Regions from separate parts of the Bradyrhizobium sp. CCGB12 genome, predicted to be linked through region 2. Evidence: predicted binding sites of a transcription regulator. Region 2 holds the regulator's gene; each other region holds the start of a gene.
The links. Region 2 encodes LexA, which represses DNA repair genes until DNA is damaged. Its sites were predicted from a motif close to TGTTCNNNNTGTGTTCNG; they were not measured.
Positions count from the first base shown of each region.

Region 1: uvrA (excinuclease ABC subunit UvrA) is a predicted target of LexA. The motif match lies at 4,456-4,473, and genes of this name have one in related genera.
Region 3: recA (recombinase RecA) is a predicted target of LexA. The motif match lies at 3,477-3,494, and genes of this name have one in related genera.

Region 1 is NZ_JANADO010000001.1:2,561,396-2,568,797, reverse strand. Features, by position in the region: gene gyrA (DNA gyrase subunit A) at 1-242, opposite strand, end outside; gene NLM27_RS12330 (single-stranded DNA-binding protein) at 636-1,130, opposite strand; gene NLM27_RS12325 (outer membrane protein) at 1,594-2,355, shown strand; gene NLM27_RS12320 (outer membrane protein) at 2,598-3,269, shown strand; gene NLM27_RS12315 (outer membrane protein) at 3,541-4,287, shown strand; gene uvrA (excinuclease ABC subunit UvrA) at 4,570-7,402, shown strand, end outside.
Region 2 is NZ_JANADO010000001.1:2,444,542-2,451,943, reverse strand. Features, by position in the region: gene NLM27_RS11780 (alpha-hydroxy acid oxidase) at 1-585, shown strand, start outside; gene NLM27_RS11775 (HAD family phosphatase) at 601-1,227, shown strand; gene NLM27_RS11770 (hypothetical protein) at 1,392-1,586, shown strand; gene glp (gephyrin-like molybdotransferase Glp) at 1,816-3,027, shown strand; gene lexA (transcriptional repressor LexA) at 3,204-3,905, shown strand; gene NLM27_RS11755 (hypothetical protein) at 4,305-4,742, shown strand; gene NLM27_RS11750 (ComEC/Rec2 family competence protein) at 4,886-7,165, opposite strand; gene NLM27_RS11745 (DUF2171 domain-containing protein) at 7,262-7,402, opposite strand, start outside.
Region 3 is NZ_JANADO010000001.1:1,516,493-1,523,894, forward strand. Features, by position in the region: gene NLM27_RS43950 (hypothetical protein) at 1-304, opposite strand, end outside; gene NLM27_RS07055 (hypothetical protein) at 1,130-1,297, opposite strand; gene NLM27_RS07060 (hypothetical protein) at 2,727-2,894, opposite strand; gene recA (recombinase RecA) at 3,587-4,675, shown strand; gene NLM27_RS07070 (hypothetical protein) at 4,784-5,776, shown strand; gene gcvP (aminomethyl-transferring glycine dehydrogenase) at 5,900-7,402, opposite strand, start outside.

The DNA.
Region 1 (7,402 bases), 120 kb from region 2:
CCGACGATGCCGGCAGACTTCTTGTGCTTCTTGTCGGGCGTGTAGCCTTCCTCGTTCATCGAGAACAGGATGCGGCGATGCACCGGCTTCAGACCGTCGCGTGCATCGGGCAGCGCGCGCGACACGATCACGCTCATGGCGTAATCGAGGTAGGACTTCTTCATCTCCTCGTAGATCGAAACGGGGCGAATGTCCGAGGGTTGCGCCGGCTGGTCGCCGGGCTTGTTGTCGTCGTCAGCCAAGGGGAAATCCGGTGAGGTTTTATCTGGGAATCATATAGCGCATCGGGTCTCCGATAACCACCCTTGCGAGGGGTTCGGGAAGCGCTTTTTCTGCTTATTTTTCCAACGACTTACGGGCTCGGACGCGACACTCCCGAGAGCCCCGGAAACGGCCTCGCGAAACTCGCTTTTGCCCCCTCGAGAACCGTCCCCGGCGACGTTTCCGTCGACCACTCGCCGTTCGCGGGATCCGCGGAGCGCCAGCGCCCCGACAGCAGGCCGAGCTGAATTCGAGTCACACATGAAACGGGCCCGGAAAATCCGAGCCCGCCCCGTCGATTAATTAGAATGGCTGATACCGCGCGCCAAGCGCTGGCTGATCGCCCGCCGCGGCTTCACGTGCAGTCCGCGTCCTCAGAACGGGATGTCGTCGTCCATGTCGTTGTTGCGGCCACCGCCGCCAGCGGCAACGGGACGGCGCGGCGCGCTGCTGACGGGACCGGAGGAGCCGAAATCGCCGCCCGGCTCCTCGCCGAAGCTGCCGCCTCCGCCGCCGCCGCGGCCGTCGAGCATCGTCAGCGTCGAGTTGAAGCCTTGGAGCACAACCTCGGTGGAGTACTTCTCGACGCCGCTCTGGTCAGTCCATTTGCGGGTCTGGAGCGCGCCCTCGATGTAAACCTTCGCGCCCTTCTTCAGGTACTGCTCGGCGACCTTGCAGAGCCCCTCGTTGAAGATCACGACGCGATGCCACTCGGTCTTTTCCTTGCGCTCGCCGCTGTTCTTGTCGCGCCAGGTCTCCGAGGTGGCGATGCTCAAATTCGCGATCGGCCGCCCGTCCTGCGTGCGACGGATTTCGGGATCCTTGCCGAGATTTCCAACCAGAATGACCTTGTTGACGCTTCCCGCCATCGCCGCTCTCCACTCCAAATGCCGCTGAATTCCAGAAGGCCGGGCCCGCTCCGCGCGACGCCCTGCAACCTGTGTTGAGGCGACCCTATACGCTCGCCACAGACTTGCGGGCGTCGATCAACCCGCTGCTCCTCAGGTTATCCCCACATATAGCACCGACCACCAGTTTGTTCCAGATTTGTTCCGTCGCTGCGACACGGCAAAATTGGAGACTAGAACTGCCTGATGCGACGACGAAGCGCGCACCTCGGATGGAACTTTTTTCCGGTTCCCACGAAAGGGAAAAACCACTTAACATTCATCAAGTTGCGACCGCTTCCGAAGGCTTGCCAGTGTGGTATTTCGGAGACGGACTTCCCCACTTCCCTAAGCTACGGTTGAGTCGGACTTAGTTCATATGGGCGTCGCGCCTGATCAACCGCTTCGGGACACGAAGCGGACGAAACTGGGGAGACTGACTGCAATGAATAAGATTCTGTTTGGTGCAATCGGCATAGTGGCAATGGGCCTGTCGGCCCCCGCAAGCGCGGCGGATATGGCGGCGCGTCCTTACACGAAGGCTCCACCGCCGATGGTCGCCACCATCTACGACTGGAGCGGCTTCTACATCGGCATCAACGGTGGCTGGGGTACGAGCCGCAATTGCTGGGACTTCGTGACGCCGGTCACCGGCACGCTGGTCGACGACGGCTGCCATGACGCATCGGGCGGCACGGTCGGTGGTCAGGTCGGCTACCGCTGGCAGTCCAGCAATTGGGTGTTTGGCGTGGAAGGCCAAGGCAACTGGGCTGACTTCAGCGGAAACAACATCAGCCCGACTGCTCTAGGTCAGCAGAACCGTTCGCGGATCGATGCGTTCGGCCTGATTACCGGCCAGATCGGCTATGCCTGGAATAACGTTTTGTTCTACGTGAAGGGTGGCGCCGCCGTCGTGGACAGCAGTTACGACCTCCTCGTCGCGCCAGGGTTCGTGGGTGCAGGCACTGTCTTCGGTTCGGCCAACGGAACCCGCTGGGGCGGAACGGTCGGCGCGGGTGTCGAATTTGGCTTCGCCCCGAACTGGTCGGTGGGCGTCGAGTACAATCACATCTTCCTCGGCGATCGTAACGTCGACTTCAACTTCGCCGGCGCCTTCGTTCAGACCGAACGCGTCAGCCAGGACGTTGATATGGCTCTCGTCCGCGTGAACTACCGTTGGGGCGGCCCCTCGATCGCCAGGTACTGATCGCAAGCAACGTTTCTTCTGACCGAAGACGAAAGGCCGGCCTCGCGCCGGCCTTTTTGCTGCTGCATGGCCCCGGAAACAATAAGTCAATAACCATTACGTTTTGTCACTGTTGTGGCTTTTTGGAGACACAACTTGCGGCTTTGTTGGTGTAAGCACGACGCCAGTTGGACCACAGCGTCCGCTGCCCTTCCAACGCACGGAAGGCAACAACAGAAACTGGGACTGGGATTAGGTTGAATATGAAGAAGGTTTTGTTGGCTTCGGCCTGTTTGTTCGCACTCGCCGCTCCGGCCTCGGCCGCTGACCTTGCGGCGCGCCCCTACACCAAGGCTCCGGTGGCCGTTGCCTCGGTCTACAACTGGACCGGCTTCTATCTCGGTATCGTCGGTGGCGGCGCCTGGGAAAACGCTTCCGGCGACCCGAAGATGAAGGGCGGCTTTGTCGGCGGCACCGCCGGCTACAATTGGCAGACCGGCAACGTCGTGTTCGGCATCGAGGCCGATGGCGCCTGGGCTGACGTGAGCGCCTCGGCGACCGCGCTCGGCATCACCGTGTCCTCCAAGACCGACGCGCTCGGCACCGTGCGTGGCCGTATCGGCTGGGCCGTCAACAACGTCCTGTTCTACGGCACCGGCGGCTACGCCTGGATCGACAACAAGCTCAGCGTCAGCGCGCTCGGCGTGACCGTCTCCGACAGCAAGTTCCACTCCGGCTGGACTGTCGGTGCAGGCGTCGAGGCGTTCTTCGCGCCGCAGTGGTCGGTCAAGGGCGAGTACCTCTATCGCAGCCTCGGCGGCGAAACCTACTTCTCCGGTCTCGGCGCTCCGGTGAACACCGGCACGCTCAACTTCCACACCGTGCAGGTCGGCGTGAACTATCACTTCGGCGGCCCGATCGTCGCCAAGTACTGATCTGAAGTACTGATCTGAAGTACTGATCGCTACCGACGTCACATCGTCACGAAAGGCCGGCCTCGCGCCGGCCTTTTTATTTGTTGGCGTCTTATTTGTTGGCGTCCCGCCGTAACGCACGAGACCGCCAAATCAGGGCGCGCTTTCCCTTATGTTGTGGCTTCTCGGGCACACAACCTGCGGCTTTATTGGGGTATGAATCGGTCGGATCTGAGAGTCCGAATCCTTCCTCTGCACGGAAGGCAACGCAGAAACTGGGGATTGAGTTGATATGAGAAAAATTCTTTTCGCTTCGACCAGCTTGCTTGCACTGAGCGCGTTCTCTCCCGTTATGGCCGCCGATCTCGCGGCGCGCCCCTACACCAAGGCTCCGGTCGCTCCGGTGGCTTTTTACAACTGGAGCGGTTTCTACATCGGCATCAACGGCGGTGGTGCCTCCAGCCGCAATTGCTGGGACGTCAACAATATCTTCGGCGTTCCGGGGCCGGACACGGCTGAAGGCTGCCACAATGCGACCGGCGGCGTCGTCGGTGGCCAGGTCGGTTATCGCTGGCAGTCGGCCAACTGGGTCTTCGGCCTCGAAGCTCAGGGCGACTGGGCCAATCTGAAGGGCTCGAATGGGAGCTTGGTGCTTGCGCCCCTCGTCAACGAGACCAAGATCGATGCACTTGGCCTGTTCACGGGTCAGGTCGGCTATGCCTGGAACAACGTGCTCTGGTACGTAAAGGGTGGCGCCGCCGTCACGCACGCCAAGTACAACGGTCTGGTGGGCGGCGTGGTCCTCGACAGCGCTAGCGAAACGCGCTGGGGTGGTGCGGTCGGCACTGGCCTCGAGTTCGGTTTCGCGCCGAACTGGTCCGTGGCGATCGAATACGACCATCTGTTCATGGGCCACCGCAATGTCAGCTTTACGGTTCTGGGCGTCAACGACCGCATCGACCGTATCAAGCAGGACGTCGACATGGGCACCGTCCGCCTCAACTACACCTTCGGCGGCCCGGTCGTCGCCAAGTACTGAGCTGAAGTACTGATCGTCGCCACCGAGTTACATTGTCACGAAAGGCCGGCCTCGCGCCGGCCTTTTTGTTTTGGTGGCCCCGCGGTTCCTCGCGTCTCCTGCTGCCAGATGCCGCCAGCCCGCCAACATTCCGTTGACGATTCGCAACTCCCTCTGGAAATCCGTCTCCGTTCTTCCTACGTTCGCTGACATACCCAGCGGCGCCGATCCCGGTTCCGGGCGAAGCGCGCCTCTTACATTGGCGCGATCGCGCGTCTTTGGGATTCCCAAGGGACCACCGGGATGGACGAAGTGATCAAGGCGAAGCGCCAACAACAGAACGCGGGTTCACACCTGCGCGCAATTACGATCCGTGGCGCGCGCGAGCACAACCTCAAGAACATCGACGTCGAAATTCCCCGCGACAAGCTGGTGGTGTTCACGGGGCTGTCAGGCTCCGGCAAATCTTCGCTCGCCTTCGACACCATCTATGCCGAGGGCCAGCGCCGCTACGTCGAATCGCTGTCGGCCTATGCGCGCCAGTTTCTCGAGATGATGCAAAAGCCTGACGTCGACCAGATCGACGGCCTGTCGCCGGCGATCTCGATCGAGCAGAAGACGACGTCGAAGAATCCGCGCTCCACCGTCGGCACCGTCACCGAGATCTATGACTACATGCGCCTGCTCTGGGCGCGCGTCGGCGTGCCCTATTCACCTGCCACGGGCTTGCCGATCGAGAGCCAGACCGTCTCGCAGATGGTCGACCGCGTGCTGGCGCTGCCCGAGGGGACGCGCCTCTATCTGCTCGCCCCGGTCGTGCGCGGCCGCAAGGGCGAGTACCGGAAGGAGCTCGCCGAATGGCTCAAGAAGGGCTTTCAGCGCGTCAAGATCGACGGCACCTTCTATGAGCTGGCGGAAGCGCCTGTTCTCGACAAGAAATTCCCGCACGACATCGACGTCGTCGTCGACCGCATCGTGGTACGCGCCGATATCGGCCAGCGCCTCGCCGAGAGCTTTGAGACCGCGCTGAAGCTCGCCGAGGGCCTCGCCGTCGTCGAGTTCGCCGACGCGCCGGCCACAGCGCCAGCGGAAGAGAAGAAGAAGACCGCGAAGATCCACGACAAGAGCGGCCCCGAGCGCATCCTGTTCTCGGAAAAATTCGCCTGCCCGGTCTCCGGCTTCACCATCCCCGAGATCGAACCGCGACTGTTCTCGTTCAACAACCCCTACGGCGCCTGCCCCGCCTGCGGCGGCCTCGGCGTCGAGCAGCATGTCGACGAGGACCTCGTCATCCCCGACAAGGAGCTCGCCATTGGCAAGGGCGCGATCGCGCCCTGGGCCAAGTCGTCATCGCCTTATTACCTGCAGACGCTCATTGCGCTCGGCAAGCACTACAAGTTCACGCCGACCACCAAGTGGAAGGATCTGCCGAAAAAGACGCAGAACGCGATCCTCTACGGCTCCGGCGAGGATGAGATCAAGTTCTCCTACGAGGACGGGGTGCGCTCCTACGACACCAAGAAGCCGTTCGAGGGCGTCATCACCAACATCAACCGCCGCTACCGCGAGACCGAGAGCGAGTGGGCGCGCGAGGAGCTGGCAAAATATTTCCACGACGTGCCCTGCGAGGGCTGCAAGGGTTTTCGGCTCAAGCCCGAAGCGCTCTGCGTCAAGATCGGCACCAAGCATATCGGCGAGATCTCGGAGCTGTCGGTCAGGAAGGCGGGCGAATGGTTCGAGACCGTGCCCGATGCGCTCAATGCACAGCAGAACGAGATTGCCGGCCGCATCCTGAAAGAGATCCGCGAGCGCCTCACCTTCCTGCTCGACGTCGGCCTCAACTATCTCACTTTGTCCCGCTCCTCCGGCACGCTCTCCGGCGGCGAGAGCCAGCGCATCCGCCTGGCCTCGCAGATCGGCTCGGGTCTGACGGGCGTGCTCTACGTGCTGGACGAGCCCTCGATCGGCCTGCACCAGCGCGACAATGCGCGCCTGCTCGACACATTGAAGCGGCTGCGCGACCTCGGCAACACCGTGGTCGTCGTCGAGCATGACGAGGACGCCATCCGCCTCGCCGATTACGTGCTCGACATCGGCCCCGGCGCCGGCATGCATGGCGGCCACATCGTCGCCGAAGGCACGCCCGACGAGATCATGCGCAACCCGAAATCGCTGACCGGCAAATACCTCACCGGCGAGCTCGAGGTCGAGGTGCCGGAGCGGCGTCCGCCGAACCATCGTCGCACCATCAAGGTGGTCAACGCGCGCGGCAATAACCTCAAGAACGTCACCGCGGAGATCCCGCTCGGCCTGTTCACCTGCGTCACCGGCGTCTCCGGCGGCGGCAAGTCGACGCTGCTGATCGACACGCTCTACCGCGCCATCGCCCGCAAGCTGAACAATGCCAGCGAGGGCGCCGCCCCGCACGACCGCATCGAGGGCCTGGAGCATATCGACAAGATCATCGACATCGACCAGTCGCCGATCGGCCGCACCCCGCGCTCGAATCCGGCAACCTATACCGGCGCCTTCACGCCGATCCGCGAATGGTTCGCCGGCCTGCCCGAGGCCAAGGCGCGCGGCTACGAGCCCGGCCGATTCTCCTTCAACGTCAAGGGCGGCCGCTGCGAGGCGTGCCAGGGCGACGGCGTCATCAAGATCGAGATGCACTTCCTGCCCGACGTCTACGTCACCTGCGACGTCTGCAAGGGCAAGCGCTACAACCGCGAGACGCTGGAGGTCCTGTTCAAGGGCAAGAGCATCGCCGACGTGCTCGACATGACCGTCGAGGAGGCCGCCGAGTTCTTCAAGGCGGTCCCGCGCGTGCGTGAGACCTTCAACACGCTGCACCGCGTCGGCCTCGACTACATCCATGTCGGTCAGCAGGCGACCACGCTGTCCGGCGGCGAAGCCCAGCGCGTCAAGCTGGCAAAAGAGCTGTCCAAGCGCGCCACCGGCCGCACGCTCTACATCCTGGACGAGCCCACAACCGGCCTGCACTTCCACGACGTCAAGAAGCTGCTGGAAGTGCTGCACGAGCTGGTCGCGCAGGGCAACACCGTCGTCGTCATCGAGCACAATCTCGAAGTCATCAAGACCGCCGACTGGGTCATCGACCTCGGCCCCGAAGGCGGCG
Region 2 (7,402 bases):
CGTGAACGCGACATCGCCAAGCGCTACGTTCGCGAGAGCCGCCTGCGCGCGACCGGCGGCGACTACCAGAAGGGCCTGGAATGGCGGACGGTGAAGATGATCAAGGACAAGTTCAGGATTCCGCTGATCATCAAGGGCATCGCCACCGCCGAGGACGCCCAGATCGCGATCGATCACGGTGTCGACTGGATCTACGTCTCCAACCATGGCGGCCGTCAGCTCGATCATGGCCGCGGCGCCATGCATGTGCTGCCTGAAATCGTCGAGGCCGTGAAGGGCCGCGCCAAGATCATGGTCGATGGCGGCTTCTGCCGCGGCACCGACATCGTCAAGGCCATCGCGGCGGGCGCCGACCTGGTCGGCATCGGCCGACTGCAATGCTGGGCACTGGCGGCGGCCGGCGAAGCCGGCGTGCTGCGCATGCTGGAGCTGCTGGAGGATGAAGTGCTGCGCTGCCTCGGCCTGTTGGGTGCCACCTCGTTCGCCGAGGTCGACAAGTCCTGCCTGCATCAGGCGACCGCAACCAATGCGCCGAGCGTGTTCAGCGCCTTCCCGCTGTTCGACCACGACCCATATCGCTACTGAAATGAAAAGGACACAATGACCTCGCTCTGTCCCGGCAGCGCCGACGCGCTCCTGTTCGATCTCGGACGCGTGGTGCTCGACATCGATTTCTCCAAGGCGATCGCCTGCTGGGCGGGACATGCCGGCTGCGAGCCCGACGCGATCGTCACGCGCTATGTGCGTGATAGCGAGGCCTACCGGCTGCATGAGGTCGGCAGGATCAGCGACGAGGATTATTTCCAGTCGCTGCGTTCATCGCTCGGGATCGGCATTTCCGATGCGCAGTTTCTGGAGGGCTGGAACGCGATCTTCGCCGGCGAGATGCCTGATATCGCCGAGCTGCTGCCTCGCGCGGCAAAGCAGATGCCGCTCTATGCCTTCTCCAACACCAACCGGCCGCATATCGACTATTTCTCGAAGGAATATGCCGGCGTGCTCGGGCATTTCCGCGAGCTCTATCTGTCGTCCAGCATCGGCCTGCGCAAACCGGACGCGGCGGCGTTCGACCATGTCGTGGCGGCGATTGGCGTGCCGGCTGGCCGAATCGTGTTCTTCGACGACCTTGCCGAGAACGTCGAAGGGGCGCGGGCATGCGGCCTGACTGCCGTGCACGTGACATCGCCGACGGACGTCGGGAGCGCGCTCAAGGCGCTGGGGATTTGATCCGTCAGCGGACCCAAGCGACATCCGACCGGTCGCCTGCGGAACTACTTCGCAGGGGGCAAGGAACCAAAGCCCTTTGTGCATTTTTATACAAAGTTCCGGGAACGAATGCCCCGCCTCAGGACTCATGAGTCCGTTGGGAATTCTACATCGGACTTATCGTCGTGCTGGGCAAAACCTACCTCACCAAGCAGGCCTCTCTGCTGATGAAATACGCCAGAACCACCTCGGATTCTGATCTTTCCGCCAGGCTGATCAGCAAGGCGGCGGACCTGAAATCGCAGGCCGACCCGCTGCCCGACAGGGATCAGGGTCCCCAGGCCCCGGACGTCAGTCCGGGCGGGCCGAGGCGGAGTTGACCAATGCTGGCCGTGGCGCTCGTTCTTCTCGTTCTCGCCATGGCCATCCTCGTACCGGTCTGTCTCGCCTTCCGGATCATGCCGCGGCGAATTTGAGCCGCGCCTCACAATGCAAGTTTCAAGAGGTTGGATGAATTATCCTGCCTCGGCGCTTTTTGCCTCTGCGCGCGCGCTCGGCTAGAACTCTTGCCGCCAATTGCCCGAGCATGCCCAGCAGGAGTCTTCACCCTTGGCCCTCATGCCAGTTTCTGACGCGCTTGCCGCGGTGCTGGCGGGTGCGGAGCCGCTGCCTGACGAGATGATCGCGCTCGCTGAAGCCTTCCACCGTGTGCTCGCGCACGACGTCGCGGCGCGGCGCACGCAACCACCGGAAGCTATGTCGGCGATGGATGGCTATGCCGTGCGCGCGGCCGACGCGGCGACCATTGATTCCAAGCTGACGGTGATCGGCGAGGTTGGGGCGGGCCGGCCGTTTGCCGGGGCGGTCGGCGGCGGCGAAGCGGTACGGATCTTCACCGGCGGCGTGGTCCCCGATGGCGCGGACGCGGTCGTGATCCAGGAGGACACGGTTGCCGACGGCAAGCGCATCACGGTCAAGGAAGCCGCAATTGCCGGTCGGCACATCCGCCCCGCCGGCGTCGACTTCTCCGAAGGCGATGTGCTCCTGCGCAAGGGATCCCGCCTCACCGAGCGCGATCTCGCGCTCGCCGCCGCCATGAATCACCCGCAGCTTGCCGTCTGCCGCCGTCCAAAGGTCGCGATCCTCGCCACCGGCGACGAACTGGTGATGCCGGGCACCACGCCCGGCCACGGCCAGATCGTCTATTCCAACGGCTACGCCCTGCACGCGCTCGCCCGCAGCGAGGGTGCCGATACCATCGACCTCGGCATTGCCGCCGATACGCTGGAGGCCACCACCGCTGGCATCCGCCGCGCCCGCGAGGGCGGCGCCGACATCCTGATCACGACCGGCGGCGCATCGGTCGGCGACCACGATCTGGTCCAGCAGGCGCTCCGGGACGAAGGCATCTCGATGGCGTTCTGGAAGATTGCGATGCGCCCGGGCAAGCCGATGATGCACGGGCGGCTGGGGACGATGCGGGTGATCGGCCTGCCTGGCAATCCCGTGTCATCCTATGTGTGCGCCTTCCTGTTCATGGTGCCGCTGATTCGCGCCTTGTCAGGCCGATCCGTGATTCACCACCGCCATGAGCGGGCAGTGCTCGGCCGCGCTGTGGATGCAAACGATATGCGCGCGGATTATCTTCGCGCGCGTCTGGAAGAGCGCGACGACGGCACGCTTGTCGCGCTTCCCGTGCACCATCAAGATTCCTCGCTGCTGGCGAATCTCGCTGCGGCACAGGCACTTCTCGTGCGCATGCCATTCGCGCCCAAGGCCGAAGCCGGCACGCCTTGCGAGGTGTTGCGCCTGCCCGTCTGAACGCGTCGACCACACGCGCTCCGCGAACTTTGTCGCGTTCACGGTAAATTAAGCAGTTGCGGAACATGTATCGAACATATAGTGTCCGTTCATGATTTGTTTCGAGCATGTAGCGGCTTATCGCTGAATTCAGCGTCTCGGAATCGAACGACATCAACCGGGGGATTTTGGTCGAGATGTTAACGCGCAAACAGTACGAGCTCCTGCGGTTCATCAGCGAGCGACTTAAGGAAAGCGGCGTGCCGCCCTCGTTCGACGAGATGAAGGATGCGCTCGACCTGCGCTCGAAATCGGGCATCCATCGCCTGATCACCGCGCTCGAGGAGCGCGGCTTCATCCGCCGCCTGCCCAACCGCGCCCGCGCCATCGAGGTGATCAAGCTGCCCGAGCTTCAGGCCGCCGCCGGCAACCGCCGCGGCTTCACGCCGAGCGTCATCGAGGGCAACCTTGGCAAGGTGCGCGCGACCTCCAGCCCGCCCGCGGACGAGGGTGAGCGCCCCGTTGCGGTGCCGGTGATGGGCCGCATCGCGGCCGGTACGCCGATCGAAGCGCTGCAGACCCGCAGCCATACCATCAGCGTACCGCCCGACATGCTCGGCTCGGGTGAACATTACGCGCTCGAAGTGCGCGGCGACTCGATGGTCGAGGCCGGCATCCTCGACGGCGACATGGCGCTGATCCAGCGCAACGAGAGCGCCGATACCGGCGACATCGTGGTGGCTCTGATCGACGACGAGGAAGCGACGCTCAAGCGCTTCCGCCGCCGCGGCGCCTCGATCGCGCTCGAGCCCGCCAACGCCGCCTACGAGGTGCGCATCCTGCCACCTAACCGGGTGAAGATTCAGGGCAAGCTGATCGGGCTGTACCGCAAGTACTGAGACGACCAGCGGTCATTCGATACCAACGATTCCGATTGGACCGGACGGGTTGTCCGGTCCGGCGGGGTGGTCTTTGTGGTGTAGCTTAGATCGTCCGGCCCCTCGGCAGCGCAACATCCGCAGCGTGTCGCCGCCAAGCACTCACAAGCTCCGCAGCCTCGAGGAATCGAGGAAACAAACGATGTGTCGGCGCCCGCGGGCCGCTGTCGCTCGCACTCGCCAAATGCATTGATGCGGGCTTTGTTCCCAATAGATTCGAAAAAATAATTTGATCGCATCTCGCGGACACCAGCCGCAGATTCGCCCACAACCAAGCAGAGCGTTGTATGCTTCCACTCTGATAGAGGCTTGTGCCTCAGAAAGAGGCGCGGGTCGCTATCTTCGAATGAGGAGCACCCGATGTGTGACTACAGCCTGCATGCCGTTGCATCGCGCCCCGCTGAAGTCGGCGAGACGATCGTGTCGACAACGTTCCGCGGCACCTCGACGCGCGGATTTGCTTCCGCGGCCGATCCGACCGTGGCCGTCTGTTTGCTGCCAGGAACGGAGCTCGCCTTCGCCGACAACGTCCGTTACGACAATCGCTGGATCTGGACGCGCACCATCAACTCGCGCGTCGGAAAGTTCGGCAAGATCGATCCGCACATTCCCGATCGCCATCATGACGCGATCGAATTTCCCGACGGCAAGTACGTGCTGGTGACGCAGCTCGTCGAAGGCCAGCGCGCAACCGTGCTGCAATTGCCGGTGACCCAGCCGGTCAGCGAGCGCGAACACAAGCCGCAGATCATCGCCGACAGTCGGCCGAGCACGACACGTCGCCTGCCGATCGACTGATACGCGGTCGCCGGCCGCTCAGGTCGGGCTTGGATGAAATGCCATCGCCGGCCGTAGCCGGCGAGATGGTATGGTTCGTGTGTTGCGAAATTGCGGTCTGGACCCGGACCAACTCCTCGCAGACCAACTCCTCGCATTTGTCATCAATCGTCGGCCTGCAGGTCGGCCTCCGCCGGCGTTGCGTCCCGGTTGCGGGGTGCGGCCGTCTTCGGCGCAATGCTGCCACCGAAATCACCTTCGCCGGCGCCGGCCGGCAGCCAGGGCCGGCTCGTGCCTCTCACCCTCACCGCCTGAACCGCAAAACCGTCACCGCGCTGCGTCAACGCCAGCGCGCCTTGGCTCGTGAGACGCTGCCGATCGATCACCATCGCCGCGCAATCGGGCGGCGCGGGCCGCGCCGTGACCACCAGCGCGGCGCGGCTGCAATCATCAGCCAGCGCATCGATGCGCAGGGACAGCGCGACCAACCTCCCGTCGGCGAGCGGCGCCACACAGCCGGCCTCGTCGCACGACACGCTGTCGGCGAGCGAGCTACTCGCGGCATCGCGCGGATCGGCATCGGCGGCCAACCATTCCTTGAGCAGAAAGCCGTCCTTGCTCGCGCGGATCACATGAAGGTGCCCATCCCTGCTACGCACGGCGACGCTCGCGCCGTCCCCGGCAATCAGGATATCGGGTTGCCGCACCGACATCCCCCAGGCGATGGAAGCCAGCAGCAGCAGCGCACCGGACCAGCGCAGAGGCGTGCGCAACAAGCCCATCACGATGATCCCGAGGCTTGCCGCCATCAGCGGCGCGATACCGAAGGCCGGGATGCGGCCGACCGCGCCGGGCAGCGAGGCCACCCAGCGTGCGACCGCGACCATCCAGTCGATGCCGATCCCCATCAACCACCAGAACACGCCATCGAGGCCAAAGGGCGCCGCCAGCAGTCCGAGCAGTCCCGCCGGCATCACCAGCGCCGAAACCACCGGCATCGCGCCGAGATTGGCCAGCACGCCGAACGGCGTGACACGGTGGAAGTGGAAAGCGGCATAGGGCGTGGTCGCAAGCCCCGCGATCAGCGAAGCCAGGAACAGCATCGCGATCTCGCGGCCACCCCACAAGGCGATGCGCGCGGTCGTCGAATGATCGGGCGAGGCAAACAGGTTCGGCATACCGATCTGCACCAGCGCCACCAGGCCGAGCGTTGCCGCAAACGACATCTGGAAGCTCGGATGCACCAGCGCTTCGGGCGCGACCGCGAGCACGATCAGGGCGGCCACCGCCAGCGTGCGGAAGGTGATGGCGCGGCGATCGACCATGACCGCGATCAGCACCACCGCGGTCATGAAGAAGGAGCGTTGCGTCGCGACCTCCGCGCCTGACAGCAGCAGGTAGAACGCAGCCGCGACCAGCGCCGCGGCCGCCGACCATTTCTTGATGGCAAAGCCGGCCGCCAGCCCTGGGATCAGTGCCAGCAGCGCACGCACCGCGAAGAACACGACACCGGCGACGACCGCCATGTGATAGCCGGAAATCGACAGCACATGACCGAGCCCCGAGATGAACATGGCATCGTTGACGGGCGTCGTGATGGCATCGCGCCGCCCGGTGAGCAGCGCCGTCGCGATTGCACGGTTGTCGCCCTCGAGCGTCGCACGGATACGCGCGTCGATCGCATCGCGCAGACCCTGCATGAAGGCCGCGTAGCGCAGCCGCAAGCCACCGGCATCGGGCGCCACCGAAGCCGTGATCGCGCCCATCACGAAGCCGGAGGCGCCGATGCCTTGAAAGAACATGTCCCGGGAGAAATCGTAGCTGCCGGGGCGCACCGGCGAGATCGGCGGCATCAGCCGCGCCTTCAGCTGCACGAAGCTGCCGACCTCGGGTGCCGTCCCCTTGCGCACCGAAAGACGCACGCGCTCCAGCTTGACGTCGCTGCGCTGCGCCTCCATCGCGGTGACGCGCAGCACGAAACGGTCGGTACGCTCGCGGACGTCGCGCGCTTCCACGAAGCCCGATAGCGATACCGAATAGAGCGGCTTGGCCAGCACGGGATGGGCGATGCGCGCCGTCTTCCAGGTTGCCATGGCAAAACCGGTCGCCACCGCCGCGATCATGATCGCGACGGCGAACAGGCGGCTGCGCCGCAGCAGCACGGCGCCAAGCATGAGCGCGGCCGCGGTCGTGACGACGACAGACAGCACCGGCTCGTGATCGGCGGCGAAATAGAGCGCGATGCCGCCGCCGAAGGCGACCGGCACCCACGGCAACAGCCGTCCGGCGCCGGCCTCGGCGCGCACCCATTCGCGCAATGTCTCGATGATTGCGGGCCAGAGGCCAAAGCCCGCCGGCACAAAGCCGCTAGCCGATGTGGCGCGGCCGACCGGCCATGTCCCGGCAACTCCTTGGGAGCGCACTGGCCGGCCCGGCTCCGCCATTCCCCTGCACCTTGCGATACGCGACGGGTGCGGAGGCTACCGGAACGTGCGGCTGTGCGAATAGCGGTACGGATCAGGAACAGGCGGCGAAGCGCCCTACTTTTCCTCTTCCATGGTCACGGCCACCGAGGCCTTGGCCGACAGACGGACCTTGTTGCCCTCGACGTCGGCAACGAGCCCCTTGTCGATGAAGTGATGATGGCCCTTGTGGCTGCCCTCGCCGCTGTCCTTCTTGGT
Region 3 (7,402 bases), 930 kb from region 2:
CGACATGCAACATGTTGGCGGCCACAATATTCCCCGGACAAAGTGAAATCCGTCGGTAAGCCTGGGATCGTTCACGAGGTCGGGAACTTCGTTCATGGTCGGAGAACCACGGAGCAGTGCAGCATACGACGGCATGTGCCTTGCTCTGCTTGGTCTTCGGCGTCATCCAGTCCGGACTGACCTCGCTGATCGTGTCGGGCATCGCCAGCCTTCCCGCAGGCAGCTCTATGGTCTTCCTCGGGCATTGGATGGTGTCGTGGCTGATGGCATAGGCTGCGATACTGCCGATCGTGCGGGCAGGCATGAAAAAATCCCCGCCTGGGGAGAGCCAAGCGGGGAAGAAAGTTTGATTGGAGGCTGAGGTGCTGGGCTGCAACACCGTAGCCAGGCGACCCTAGCCGGTTCGGCTTACGACAGCCTGACAGGGACCACGCGAATCCGGGCGGGCGTCATGGCTGATCCGGGCCGCCGTTTCATGCTCGCAAACAAAAGACCCCGCTCCGAAGGAGCGGGGTCATGGGCTTGGTATGGAGGCCCGGTGTTGGTCCACCGAGCATGGCAAGATTAGGCGATCAGGCTTACACGCGCCTGACGCTGTCAGTGGAAGTCGCCGATCGCGAGGCCGCAGACTGGCCGCGCGCCCGTCCCAATTTCGACATCCGGCCGCACAACTGGCGACACATCGATCGGCAAGATTCAGCGCGGTCCGGCGCAGCCATGGGGGAAACGTGGCGCGGCGGCAACGGGGTGGCATCATGGATAACGTAGAGCGGTCATTCGCCGCCGCGACGGCGGCTGGCTTCGTCGTGCTGGTGATCAGCCTCGTGCTGCTGGCGCTGCTGTAGGGGCGGGCACGGTGATGCCCCTGCCGCGCGAGGCACACCATGGCCGCGCCGCATCCTTCAAAAATTGAAAAAACAACCCCATGCACAGTAGGCCGCCGGGGGATTTCGCTGTGCGGTCAATGGGTTAATTGAGGTGTCTGGATACCTTGACCGCGCTTGAGCCGCGTTCAGGCGTGCGGCTCCCTGAAAGCGTCGGGGGCGCGCGACTCGCCGACACCTTCGGCGTCTTCACGTCCCATCGCCGGCTCAGCTTCAGCCAGATCCGACAACCGTGGCGGCGGGCCTCAGTGGACCTTGATCTCGGCCAGGGGCAGCTGGAGCTCGGCGGCGCGCTCTTCGCGGTCCTTCCTGCGGAACTCATTTTCCCTGCGCTCGAACTTGCGCATCTCCTCCTGCGCGGCTTCCAGGAGGGGATTGCGCCTGATGACGTCGTGCTGTGTGTTTTCCGTCATGACAGAGGTCCCCAGAGTTGCAGGCCTATCCCGACAGAAGGCCGCAGGCCGCGAAAGGTTCAGTGCCGTACAATTACGGAATTATGACGGCACTCGCGGCAGCGTCTTTGATGTGCATCAGCTTCAAGAACGCAGCCGGATTCGACGCGGCGAGCCGGAGCGCTCCACATCATCGGGGCGTTCGCTGCAGGAGCCAGCTTCGTCAATTTCGAATTCATGACGGGAACCCCGCTGCCCCATTATGGTTAACGGTTTGGCAAAGGAGATTGTCCGATGTCCCATGCCACCCCTTTGATCATCGCCGCGATCGTCGCGAGTTCATCTCTGCTCGTTCTTGCGCAGGCAGGCGGCGCGAATGCCCAGTCCGCGGCAGCAGGCACGGGGACGGGGGCGAGTAGCGCCGGCGTGTCGGCCCCTTCTGGAATGGGGACGGGTGCAGGCAATGCGGGTCCGTCAGCGCCCCCGGGAATGGGGACGAGAGACACCGGCCCCAGCGGAAATCTGGGTAACAGCCAGCCGACGAATCCGAACGTTCAGCCCGCCACACCGGTAAGGTCGCGATCTGCAGCCCAGGCCGCTCGAAATGCCGGGGCTGGCCGCGCTCAAAATGGTCTGCCGATTGGCGCGATTGGGTCCGGCACGAGCAATGAGGATCAGATGGCCGCTACGTCCACCCGCAGGAACGCCCCGCCGGCAGCGCAGGCGCAGGGAAACACCGTTGCAGGGAGCGGCTCCAGCCTTCCGGGCGAGGCAAGCCAGCCGCGGGCCGCACGAGCTGGCGACAAGGTGCTCGATGCCAAAGCGCAGGTCGAGCGACGAACGATCGTGGCGCCCAGGCGCGTTCCGCCTGTAAAACTGGGTCCTAGCCTCTGAGCGAAGCGGCGAAGAGACAGGTTCAGCGCGATGGATCACCGCGCCGCGCTTTGCGTTTCGGCAAGGGGCCAAATTAGGCCCGTGTCCCCAGACCTTCCAAATGAAAGAGGCCGCCAACCGAGGCGGCCATCGGCGGTCCATAAGGACCGTTCAAATCAACAGGCCCCCCGCGAGCAGATGAGGAGGCTGCGCGTTCACATAGGCTAAGGCGCGTCGCCGCGATCCGTGCTTGCATGAGGGTCGTGGTGCTCTTGCCAGCCCCGGAGTGCCGCGTTGGAAATAAAAACGCCGCCCGCTTAAATGGAGCGCGGGCGGCGGCTTTCCAGCCCCGGGTGGGAAATGCAAACCCCCGGTGACGATTAGTCTGAACCGACTAGGTTGAGGTTCAACCACAGAGGGAATTACACGCCCTTTTTTGGGGGCGATGGTTGGGCCAGCCTTAGTCCTATTGCCCCGGATCGCTTTCGCCGCGCGTTGCCGCTTTGACGAAACCCATTCGTCAGGCGGTTTGCAAGAGGCTGGTCGCTGAAAAAAGAGGCCGCCAACCGAGGCGGCCTTACTCCTCTTCTTTCTTGGGCAGCGGGTGGAGTCTATTGCCAAGGAACGTGCTGGGAATCGGCAACTGCAGCAGTTCGAGCGAGTGCGCGCAAATCTGCCGAGTTCGCTCAATCTCTTCGGCGATCAGGGCGGTCTGAACACAAATTTTTCGAGAATAGTCCGACACGGCGGTGCTCCCATGTAGCAGGCGGGAGCGCTCTTGGTCTCTCAGCCACCGACGCCTATGGGCACAGCCGAAGCTGGTGATGCGCGTAAAACTACCGCGGGGCGCTTTGGTTCAGAAATGCACTTGGGACACTAGGTCCAACTTGGGCGCCGAACTGGTTCTTAGCGCGGATTAGTAAACTCAGTTCCGCGAATTAGGACACGCACTTACCAATTCAACTTGGGACACTAGCGGTCAATACGGGCAGCATCCAAATCCCGGCGCAGGCCCGATTGGAACACCCCGCAATTTGAAATTAGGACAGGAACGTTTGCACGTTTGCCAAGTTTTCCCGATGCCCTTCCCCAAGGGTGACCCCGATTGGCCCCAGCTCCCAATGCCCCCCGATATCCCCGCGAGCTGGGGCCATTTTTTCAGGGGAAGGGGTATTGAGTGTTGGTCGAACAAAGCGAGACGGGCAGGCCGCCACTGAGGCGGCCTCACGCTTTTCTCGAATGGGCTGCCAGCCCATCAGCGCTGCCGGATCTCCAAAATTCAACTTGGGACACTGAGGGCCGAATACGGACAGCACCCAAATCCGCAAAGAACATATTGCGAACCTAGAACAAATGGGGTACATTACTTTTATCGCCGCGCCGCCTCGCCAATCGTTTGTCCCTCACGCGAATCCTCGCCATAAGGAGCACGACCCAATGTCCGCTACTGCCCTGCGTATCGTCGAAGGATCTTCCATGGACAAGAGTAAAGCCCTGGCTGCCGCGCTCTCCCAGATCGAGCGCCAGTTCGGCAAGGGCTCGGTGATGAAGCTCGGCAAGAACGACCGGTCCATGGACATCGAGGCGGTGTCCTCCGGCTCGCTCGGGCTCGATATCGCGCTCGGCATCGGCGGCCTGCCCAAGGGGCGCATCGTCGAGATCTATGGGCCGGAATCCTCAGGTAAAACCACGCTGGCGCTGCATACGGTGGCGGAAGCGCAGAAGAAGGGCGGCATCTGCGCCTTCATCGATGCCGAGCACGCGCTCGACCCGGTCTATGCCCGCAAGCTCGGGGTCAATATTGACGAGCTCCTGATCTCCCAGCCCGACACCGGCGAGCAGGCGCTGGAAATCTGCGACACCTTGGTGCGCTCCGGCGCGGTGGACGTGATGGTGATCGATTCGGTCGCGGCGCTGGTGCCGAAGGCCGAGCTCGAGGGCGAGATGGGCGATGCGCTGCCGGGACTTCAAGCGCGGTTGATGAGCCAGGCGCTGCGCAAGCTGACGGCCTCCATCAACAAGTCCAACACCATGGTGATCTTCATCAACCAGATCCGCATGAAGATCGGTGTGATGTACGGCTCGCCCGAGACCACCACCGGCGGCAACGCGCTGAAATTCTACGCCTCCGTCCGCCTCGACATCCGCCGCATCGGCGCGATCAAGGAGCGCGACGAAGTCGTCGGCAACACCACGCGCGTCAAGGTGGTGAAGAACAAGCTGGCGCCGCCCTTCAAGCAGGTCGAGTTCGACATCATGTACGGCGAGGGCGTCTCCAAGATGGGCGAGATCCTCGATCTCGGCGTCAAGGCCGGCATCGTCGAGAAATCCGGCGCCTGGTTCTCCTATGACAGCCAGCGCCTCGGCCAGGGCCGCGAGAACTCGAAGGCGTTCCTGAAGGCCAACCCCGACATCACCGCCAAGATCGAGACTTCGATCCGCCAGAACTCCGGCCTGATCTCCGAGCAGATTTTGGCCGGCACGCCCGAGAGCGACGCCGACGGCGAGGAGCCGGCCGACGAGTAAGACCTCACGCGAAAGATTTTCGCGAGGAGCGGGCGCTGAGGACGTTGAGTTGCCGACGTCGTCAGTGCCCGTTTCGTTTTTGCGGCTGAGCGAACGCAGGTGATTGCGGTGAAGCGCTTGATTCTGACAACAGATTCGTCCGCTGCCGGCGCCTTGCAACGCGCTGGGCTCGCCGATCTCGTCGTCGCCATCGAGCGCCGACTTGTGTGGGAGCCGTTGCCGTCCGAGGAGGAGCGGGAGGCATTCTTTGCGTCGCGCATGACGCAGCCTCACGGCCTTCATTGGCTGGACGATACGCCGTCATGGCGTCTCGAAGTGTCGAGATTGAAAGACCGTGGACTGATCGAGCTGTTACGAGAATGTGATCTGGCGGAACTGTGGATCGGGCCCGAACCAAACGCGCAATTGGTTCTGCTTTGGCTGCTCGACCATTGCGGCAGCGAGAGCGCAGCAGTCTCCAAACTCGCGATACGTCAGATGGACATGGCCGTTGCTGGTGCCGAGCCGGAGCGGCTTGCCGAGCTGAACCTGCCGATCGTCAAGCCCACGCAAGAACACGTCGCGCTGGCCGCTCGCGCGTGGCGGGCCTATCGCGCGTCGACGCCGCAGGCCTGGTTCGACCTTCTCAAAGCGGATTTGAGCTCGCTTTCGCAGCTTGAACGGTGTGCCGTCGACCTCCTCGATGAGCTTCCGAGTGTTGCAACCGGTCTTGGAGCCACGGAAACGCGGATACTGGAATTAGTTGCGCCGGGGGAGGTACCGCCCTTTGATGTCTTCCCGGGACATCAAAAGCGAAACAAACGTCGTGTGTTCGATTACTGGGAAGTGGGGGCTCTGCTTGATGGGCTGGCGCGATGTCCGGTGCCGGCGGTAAACGGGCTAGAGGAAGGGCCGTTCTCGCTCGATATGCATGATGATGCTCTCCGTCACGCGCGATACAAGCAGTCACGCTTATCGCTCACGGATCTTGGGAAGGCGGTGCTGGCAGGAGAAGATTTCCGCAGTCACAATCCGATCCGGCGCTGGTGGGGCGGCACGTTTCTGACGAGCGAACGGCTCTGGCGCTGGGATGCGGAGAGACGATTGTTGATTGCGCCCTAGATGCGCGTTCAGTGCCGTAGGGTGGGCAAAGGCGCGTAAGCGCCGTGCCCACGATCTTTCACGTCATACAAAGGTCGTGGGCACGCTTGCGCTTTGCCCACCCTACGAAACCTCCGTCGCTCCTTACTCCGCAGCTTCCGCGTAATCGCTGACCGGCGGGCACGAGCACACCAGGTTGCGGTCGCCATAGACGTTGTCGACGCGGCCCACCGGGCACCAGTATTTGTCGGTGCGTGAGGTGCCCGCGGGGAAGCAGCCTTCGCTGCGGGTGTAGGCGCGATTCCAATTGTCGTCGGCGATGTCGTGCACGGTGTGCGGGGCGTGGCGCAGCGGAGACCCTTCGATCTTGAAGCGGCCGGCCTCGACCTCGGCGATCTCCTTGCGGATCGCGATCATGGCGTCGCAGAAGCGGTCCAGCTCCGCCTTCGATTCCGATTCGGTCGGCTCGATCATCAGCGTGCCCGGCACCGGGAAGCTCATGGTCGGTGCATGGAAGCCGTAGTCGATCAGGCGTTTTGCGATGTCGTCCACAGTGACGCCGGATGTCGTCTTCAGCGGCCTGGGATCGACGATGCACTCGTGGGCGACGCGTCCCCTGGCGTTCTTGTAGAGCACCGGGAAGTGCGGATCGAGGCGCGCAGCGATGTAGTTGGCGTTGAGGATCGCGATCTCGGTGGCACGCTTCAACCCTTCGCCGCCCATCATCAAGATATAGATGTAGGAGATGGTCAGGATCGATGCCGAGCCGAATGGCGCGGCCGAGACAGGGCCCACCGGAGCGTCGCCCTTTGTCGCGGGATGACCCGGCAGGAACGGCGCAAGATGCGCCTTGACGCCGATCGGACCCATGCCGGGGCCGCCGCCGCCATGCGGGATGCAGAAGGTCTTGTGCAAATTGAGATGGCTGACGTCGGCGCCGTAATCGCCGGGCCTGCTAAGGCCAACCTGCGCGTTGAGGTTGGCACCGTCGAGATACACCTGGCCGCCATGGCCGTGCACGATGTCGCAGATCTCGCGGATATGCTCCTCGAATACGCCATGCGTCGAGGGATAGGTGATCATGACCGCGGCGAGATCGTTCGAGTGCTTCTCGGCCTTGGCGCGGAGATCATTGACGTCGACGTCGCCGTTCTTCTCGCAGGCGACCACCACGACGTCCATGCCGACCATCGCGGCCGAGGCCGGATTGGTGCCGTGGGCGGAGGAGGGGATCAGGCAGATCTTGCGGTGGCTCTGTCCGCGCGACGCATGATAGCCGCGGATCGCCAGGAGCCCGGCATATTCGCCCTGCGCGCCCGAGTTCGGCTGCAGCGAGATCGCGTCATAGCCGGTGATGTCGCACAGCCATTTCTCAAGGCGCGCGAACAGCGCGTGGTAACCGGCGGCCTGCTCGCGGGGCACGAACGGGTGCAGCGAGCCGAACTCCGGCCAGGTCAGCGGCATCATCTCGGTGGTCGCGTTCAGCTTCATGGTGCAGGAGCCGAGCGGGATCATCGCGCGGTCGAGCGCGAGGTCGCGATCGCTGAGCTTGCGCATGTAGCGCAGCATCTCGGTCTCCGAGCGATGCGCATGGAAGACGGGATGGGTGAGGAAAGGCGTTGCGCGCTTCAAGCCGTCCGGCAGGGC